DNA from 2 places in the Lysinibacillus sp. BNK-21 genome. Region 1 is predicted to be linked to the other one. Evidence: predicted binding sites of a transcription regulator. Region 1 holds the regulator's gene; the other holds the start of a gene.

Region 1 (3,715 bases):
AATAAAATGCAAGACGAGAACACAACTTGCCGCATCATACTGAGTAGAGGGCAGCGAAGCATCAAGTATTGTAGCCTGATGGAATGACATATCATTAGGAAGAGTGAGTAAACGCTCTTTAGCTATAGTAAGCATGGATTCTGATGGATCAATGCCAGTGAATGACCAGTGAGGTCTTCCTTCTGCAAGCTGTATAATTTCATTGCCACTTCCTGCTCCCACGACTAGCATGTTAGCATTTTCTGATAGCCTAGAATGATAAAAAGTTTGTATTAAACGTAGCATGGCATCATAACTAGGCAATGTACGGCGAATACCCTTTTCATATTCATTTGCTAATGTGTTGTTAAATTCCAACGCTCCTCACAGCCTTTCAAAAAAATTTTAAAAAATCTTTCTTAATGTGAAACTATTGCGGGTATAGTTCCGTAAATAGTAGTACATAAAACATAGAATAAAGTTCAAAGAAAGGGTTGATATATATGGAGACTAAATGGTCTAAAGTAATCATACACGCAAGTGCATTTTTTGCGCCATGGTTAGTGCCCATTATTTTCTTTTTAATTAGTTCGGATGAGGAAGTAAAGGCAATTTCTATTCAAGCACTGCTATTCCAAATTGTCATGGGTGTTTTAATTGCTATCTCTGTTGGTTTAAGCTTTGTCCTTATTGGCTTACCATTTTTAATCATTTTCGGCATTATGGTATTTGTGGTACCGATCATCGGTATCGTAAAAGCATTGTCTGATGAACCTTGGCGTTATCCAATTGTTGGTCGCTGGGTATAATTTTCATAGACGCAAGTATATGCTAGTTGCATATGCTTGCGTTTTTTCTATGACGAATAAGGGTACATTAGGTGTATAAGGAAATTATTAAACCGTAAACAAATAATCGAAAAAGGGCTCTTTTCGGCTCTTAAAAAGCCTTTTTCTAGACTTTCCACTTTTCTATGGGCGAAATCATTGCAATTTTTTTCAAGCGTTTTGTATAATATACTCAAAGAAAGTCAAAGATAGTCAAAGTCAGTGAAGCAAGCGAGGTGTGTTCCTAAAATGCGTAATATATCAGACATCATAGAGGGTTACTTAAAGCAAGTGCTTGAATTAGGTGGGGAAGGGCATATTGAAATTAAACGTAGTGAAATCGCTGATAAATTTCAATGTGTACCATCACAAATAAATTATGTTATTAATACAAGATTTACTGCCGAGCGGGGTTACCTTGTTGAGAGCAAACGTGGTGGTGGTGGATACATTCGAATTTTACGTGTCCGTGCGAATTCACAGATTGATCTAATCGACGATGTTCTCAGGCAAATTGAAGGTGGGGCATCACAAACAATGGCAGAAGATTTGGTTTATCGACTCATTGATGAGCAGGTAATTTCCAAGCGAGAAGCGAAATTAATGTTAGCAGCAATTGATCGCTCCACGATCGACTTGCATCTCCCATTAAGAGATGTCATTCGATCAAAAATATTGCGAGCAATGCTGACAACAATAAAATATGAACAACAAAAATAGTGAGGTGATGGAAATGATATGCGAACATTGTAAACAACGTAATGCGACAGTTACAGTAACACAAGTTCAAAGTGGGCAAAAAGTAGAGCATCATTATTGTGACGTCTGCGCCTCACAATTCCATCCATTTCATGCAGAGTTTAAACAAGAGCCAGTATCTATTCAACAGTTATTGTCTAACTGGTTTGGCTCTCCTACATGGCAAAAGGTGGGGGAAAAACAACAGGTACAACCACAACAGCAAACATGCCCACAATGTGGATTTTCGTATAAGCAATTTTTAAAAGAAGGAAAATTCGGGTGCCCAAGCTGTTATGACACATTTGGAGATCATTTGCCAAAGCTTTTTAATCGTATTCAGGCAGGTCCACAACACATTGGAAAAATGCCTGGTGCTCGCAGTAATGTGTATGTTATTAAAAAGCAAATAGAAGATATCCGCAAGCGTATGAAATCCGCCGTAGATGAAGAACAGTTTGAAGAAGCGGCGAAGCTACGTGATGAAGTTAAAGAGCTAGAGAAGCATCTACAATTTGAAGGTGGTGATGTGACATGATGATTGAATCATTTTTAGAGCGTGCGACACCAACTTGGATGCATATCAAAGATGATTACTCAGATATCGTCATTAGTACACGGATCCGCCTTGCACGAAATTTAGATGGCTATCGTTTTCCATTAGCGTTTTCAGAAAATGAGGCACTGCAAGTGGAACAGGCCGTTACACATGCTGTCAGCGATAGCCCAACTCTTCAAAATGATTATGCTTATTTTGCTATAAAGGATTTAACCCCTTTACAGCGTCAAATTCTTGTAGAAAAGCATTTGATTAGCCCGCAACTGGCTAAAAAAGAGCAAGTGGGCTCTATACTACTCTCTGAAGACGAATCCGTTAGCATTATGGTGAATGAAGAGGATCATTTACGCATTCAATGTATGACAGCAAGTTTTCAACTTCAAAGTGCTTATGAACAAGCAAATAAGATTGATCGTATCCTAGAGAAAGTATTACCGTATGCTTTTCGAGATACTTTTGGTTATTTAACAAGCTGTCCAACGAATATTGGTACGGGTCTACGAGCATCCGTCATGATGCATTTACCCGCTCTTACATTAACTGGGCAAATGAATCAAATTATAAATGCCATGACACGCTTAGGAATGACTGTAAGAGGTATATATGGTGAAGGAAGCGAAAATTTAGGGAATGTTTATCAAGTGTCTAACCAAATTACACTTGGGAAGACAGAGGAAGATATTTTAGCAGATATACAAAGCGTCGCTGAAAAGATTATTCAAAAAGAGCGGCATGCAAGAGGTAAATTAATGGAAAAGGCAGAGCTTGCGCTAGAAGATCGCGTATATCGAGCTTTAGGTACCCTTACACATGCAAGAATTTTAACAAGTGAGGAAGCTGCTACTTGCCTATCTAATGTTCGTTTAGGAGTAGATTTACAATTGATTGATGGTATACAAACAACGACCTTAAATGAATGTGTTGTTAGTATGCAACCAGGTTTTTTACAGCACTATGCAGGTGAGGCATTACCACCTGCTGAGCGGGATCGTGTACGAGCGGAGATGCTTCGTGAGACATTATCTCAAGAACATGCGAATAAGCCTATAAATGGGGAAAAAGGAGAGGATTTATATGATGTTTAATCGTTTTACACAACGCGCGCAAAAAGTATTACAGCTTGCTCAGGAAGAGGCTATTCGTTGGAAGCACGAATCTATCGGTACAGAGCATATTCTATTAGGGCTTATACGTGAAGGCGGCGGTATTGCTGCGAAAGCGTTAGAAGCCATTGATATTAGTCCTCAAATGATTGAAGCTGGCATTGAAGAATTAGTTGGTAAGGGCAAAGAAGATGTCGGTCCAATCGTTCATTATACACCAAGAGCTAAAAAAGTAATTGAATTATCTGTTGATGAGTCACGTAAACTAGGTCACTCCTATATCGGTACAGAGCATCTATTATTGGCGCTTATACGTGAGGGTGAGGGCGTGGCAGCTCGCGTTTTAAACAATGCGGGAGTCGGTTTAAATAAAGCTCGCCAGCAAGTATTATTGCTATTAGGTAATAATGATAATGCACAATCTGGTCAACAAGCAGCTCAAGCTGCCAATACACCAACATTAGATAGTCTAGCACGTGATTTAACACAAATTGCACGTGAAGGTACTT
Region 2 (3,715 bases), 4.0 Mb from region 1:
ACATAAGCATGTTGGCCATGATTTTATCGATTCCATTTTAGTAAATGATGAAGAACTCCCTAACCCTGTAAAAGAACTGTATAAAGAAGAAAGAGCGGAACCAGTAACATTTGACGTAGCAAAGCTTGAAAGTATGGGTTTAGAAGTTATCAAACGAGACATTGCTACAATTCGACCAGATGGAACGGTTCGACATAATGCTACAAATGTTGCAGAATGGCTGGTAGATTATGCTGATATTTACCATCAAAAAGTAAGAGGACCAATAATAGAAACATAATGGCTTTATTGTATATGGTAAGATGAACATATACATAGAAATCATGATTGAAAGGGGGGCGTGATATGTCTTTTGCTTCTGAAACAAAAAAAGAATTGACACAAATAGAAGCGGACAATCATTGTATGAAAGCAGAAGTTTCTGCCCTAATTCGTATGAATGGTTCATTATCCTTTGCAAATAAACAACTAAGCTTAGACGTGCAAACCGAAAACGCTGCAATTGCCAGAAGACTATATACGATTATGAAAAAATTGTATCCGTACAATGTTGAATTACTTGTTCGTAAGAAAATGCGATTGAAAAAAAATAATGTGTATATATGCCGTGTAAGAGAAGGAGCGCGTGAGCTATTAATTGATTTAGAAATCATCTCAGACGACTTTCAATTTAACCATACTATCTCAAGAAAGCTCATTCAAAAGAGCGGCCAAAAAAGAGCTTATTTAAGAGGAGCCTTTTTAGCAGGAGGTTCCGTCAATAATCCAGAAACATCGGCTTATCATTTAGAGGTTTATTCTTTATATAAAGAACATGGTGAGGCATTAATGGATTTAATGAATGAATTTGAACTCAATGCCAAAACAATTGAACGTAAAAAAGGCTTTGTAACTTACTTAAAAGAAGCAGAAAAAATTTCAGATTTTCTTAATATTGTTGGAGCGCATCAGGCCATGATGAAATTTGAAGATGTTCGGATTTTGCGAGATATGCGTAATAGTGTCAACCGTATTGTGAACTGTGAAACTGCCAATTTAAATAAAACCATTGGAGCAGCATTACGGCAGGTTGAGAATATTCGATTTATTGAAAATTCAATTGGTCTTGATCAACTACCAGAGAAGCTTCGTGAAATAGCACGTCTCCGTGTTGAATACCAAGATGTGACATTAAAAGAGCTTGGTGAAATGGTATCTAGTGGAACGGTTAGTAAATCAGGTGTTAACCATCGATTGAGAAAAATTGATGAGATTGCGGATGCATTAAGGCGTGGTGAAAAAATAGGTGGTTAAGTTATCATACTTTTCAGGTATGAATGTCATGCTAATCGCTTATTGTTCTTTTGCCAGTAAGTAAGGTAAGATAAAACTAATAGACGAACGGTAGTGAAGGGGAGTTTTGAGAATGATTGAGAGAAGAGTCCAGGTTAAATTAAAATTAGGACTACAAGCTAGACAAGCAGCACTATTTGTGCAAGAAGCAAATCGTTTTAGTGCTGATATCTTTCTAGAAAAAGATGAGAAAAAAGTAAATGCCAAATCCATTATGGGTGTTATGAGCTTAGCAGTTGCTAAAGGTACCGAAGTGATTTTAAGCAGTGAAGGTAACGATGCTGAGCAAGCGGTTACAGCATTGGCAACAATTATTGAAAATGAAGATTAACATTCATTAAATATAAAAGGCATCACAGAGCAATTCTGTGATGCCTTCTATTTTTTTATTTATTATCGCTACGGTGCATAATATGATCGATTAAACCGTATTCTTTTGCACGTTCAGCAGTCATGAAGTTATCACGATCTGTGTCTCTTGCAATGACTTCAAGTGGTTGACCAGTGCGTTCAGATAAAATGCCATTTAATTTTTCACGTAAGAATAGAATACGTTTAGCAGCAATTTCAATTTCTGTCGCTTGACCTTGTGCACCACCTAGTGGTTGGTGAATCATGACTTCAGCATTTGGTAAGGCAAAACGTTTACCAGGTTCTCCAGCTGCAAGTAGGAAAGCACCCATTGATGCAGCCATACCAATACAAATTGTTTGTACCTGTGGTTTAATGATTTGCATTGTGTCATAGATAGCCATACCAGCCGTAATGGATCCGCCAGGTGAGTTAATATAAAGAGAGATATCTTTATCTGGATCTTCTGCTTGTAGGAAAAGAAGCTGAGCGACAATGGAGTTAGCAACATTGTCATCAATAGCACTTCCTAAAAGGATAATACGGTCTTTAAGTAGACGTGAATAAATGTCATATGCACGCTCACCACGACTAGTTTGTTCAATAACTGTAGGAATTAAATTCATGTTAAATCCTCCTTAAAAAGCTAAATTCGAATACCTTTGCTGAAAATTTTCCTTTGTATTTCAGCTGTATCCTTATCATACACATTATAGTCAGGGAAGGTCAAATATTAACCCTGCTAAAGTGAAATTAAAAAAAATAAATTGTTTTTGCATTCTATGGTTGAATTATATAGGATAGGCTTGTATAATGATTAAGGTTATAAGGTTTAAAGTACAGGACACTATTTTGCAGGTATGCTTCAAAAATGAGGGTTATCTACATCATGCTTTTCGTAAGCCTAGAGTGAGTACTTTTTTTTTGTGTCTTTTGCCCTCGTGGTGTAATGGATAACACGTAAGATTCCGGTTCTTGCACTGGGGGTTCGATTCCCTCCGAGGGCGCCATTTTACTGATCAATTGATATACTGTTATAGCTCATCTCCTAATAAGTAGTTTAGCAGCCTGCTTACTGGAGATCGAGAGGAAGAATAAAGGGAATACTGTCCTAGTTGGCATTATTCCCCTATTTATTCCTTTCAAACCTTCAAAAAAGCAACAACTCCAAATTATTTTTTAGTGAACATACTGTACGTGAGACTAGTAATAGTCGAAAAAAAAGAATCCTATCTGAGGGGATTCTTTTTTTTTGCCTAAATTTATCGAAATTTGGCATGGTTCTTATTGTATATATATTAGTTTTAGGTTAATTTTCTTGTTATTTATACATGTTTTTTCAAATTATATGAATTTATTATAAATTTATATGAAAAAATATTTAATTTTATGCGAAAAGTTGTTGTCTAAATACTATAATGTTAATATAATTGACCTAATAGTCTAACATTTCCGAATTGCGAAAAATAATACGTAATTCGGAAAATTATCGAACTAGGGGGAAATACAATGAAAAAAACAGGTTGGATGTTACTGATGATTATTGCAGCTTTAACATTAGCACTTGCAGGTTGTGGTACAAAAGATGATGCATCTTCAGGTAGCTCATCTTCAGAAGATGGTGGAGATGGCAAAAAAGTTTACAAAGTAGGTACTGAGGCAACTTTTGCACCATTTGAATCTGTTGACGATTCGGGGAAAATTGTAGGGATTGATGTCGATATTCTACAAGCTATCGCAGATGAGATGGACTTTGAGGTTGAGTGGAATAATATTGGATGGGAGCCAGTGTTCCAAACAATTAAGAACGGTGAAACAGATATCGGTGCTTCTGGAATCACAATTACGGAAGAGCGTAAAGAATCATTTGATTTTACAGAACCGTATTATGAGTCTCAGTTATTAATTGTTGTGAAAGAAGATTCAAAGATTAAATCTCTTGATGAATTAAAAGATAAAAAAGTATCTGTACAAATCAATGCAACTGGTCATATGGCAGCGAAAAAGCTACAAGGGGAAGCAAGTACAAATA

What was found. The regulator CtsR, encoded in region 1, represses protease genes until heat stress. The targets are predictions, from matches to a motif close to ATGGTCAATAAAGGTCAAACA.
Region 2: clpP (ATP-dependent Clp endopeptidase proteolytic subunit ClpP) is a predicted target of CtsR. The motif match lies at 2,396-2,416, and genes of this name have one in related genera.

The regions. Positions count from the first base shown of each region.
Region 1 covers NZ_JBLQTS010000001.1:4,678,261-4,681,975, forward strand. Annotated here, with positions in the region: gene ACMGGO_RS23385 (class I SAM-dependent methyltransferase) at 1-357, opposite strand, end outside; gene ACMGGO_RS23390 (DUF4870 domain-containing protein) at 483-788, shown strand; gene ACMGGO_RS23395 (CtsR family transcriptional regulator) at 1,056-1,526, shown strand; gene ACMGGO_RS23400 (UvrB/UvrC motif-containing protein) at 1,540-2,082, shown strand; gene ACMGGO_RS23405 (protein arginine kinase) at 2,079-3,188, shown strand; gene ACMGGO_RS23410 (ATP-dependent Clp protease ATP-binding subunit) at 3,178-3,715, shown strand, end outside.
Region 2 covers NZ_JBLQTS010000001.1:655,969-659,683, forward strand. Annotated here, with positions in the region: gene ACMGGO_RS03315 (gluconeogenesis factor YvcK family protein) at 1-280, shown strand, start outside; gene whiA (DNA-binding protein WhiA) at 346-1,293, shown strand; gene ACMGGO_RS03325 (HPr family phosphocarrier protein) at 1,406-1,663, shown strand; gene clpP (ATP-dependent Clp endopeptidase proteolytic subunit ClpP) at 1,719-2,309, opposite strand; tRNA gene ACMGGO_RS03335 (tRNA-Arg) at 2,619-2,693, shown strand; gene ACMGGO_RS03340 (basic amino acid ABC transporter substrate-binding protein) at 3,193-3,715, shown strand, end outside.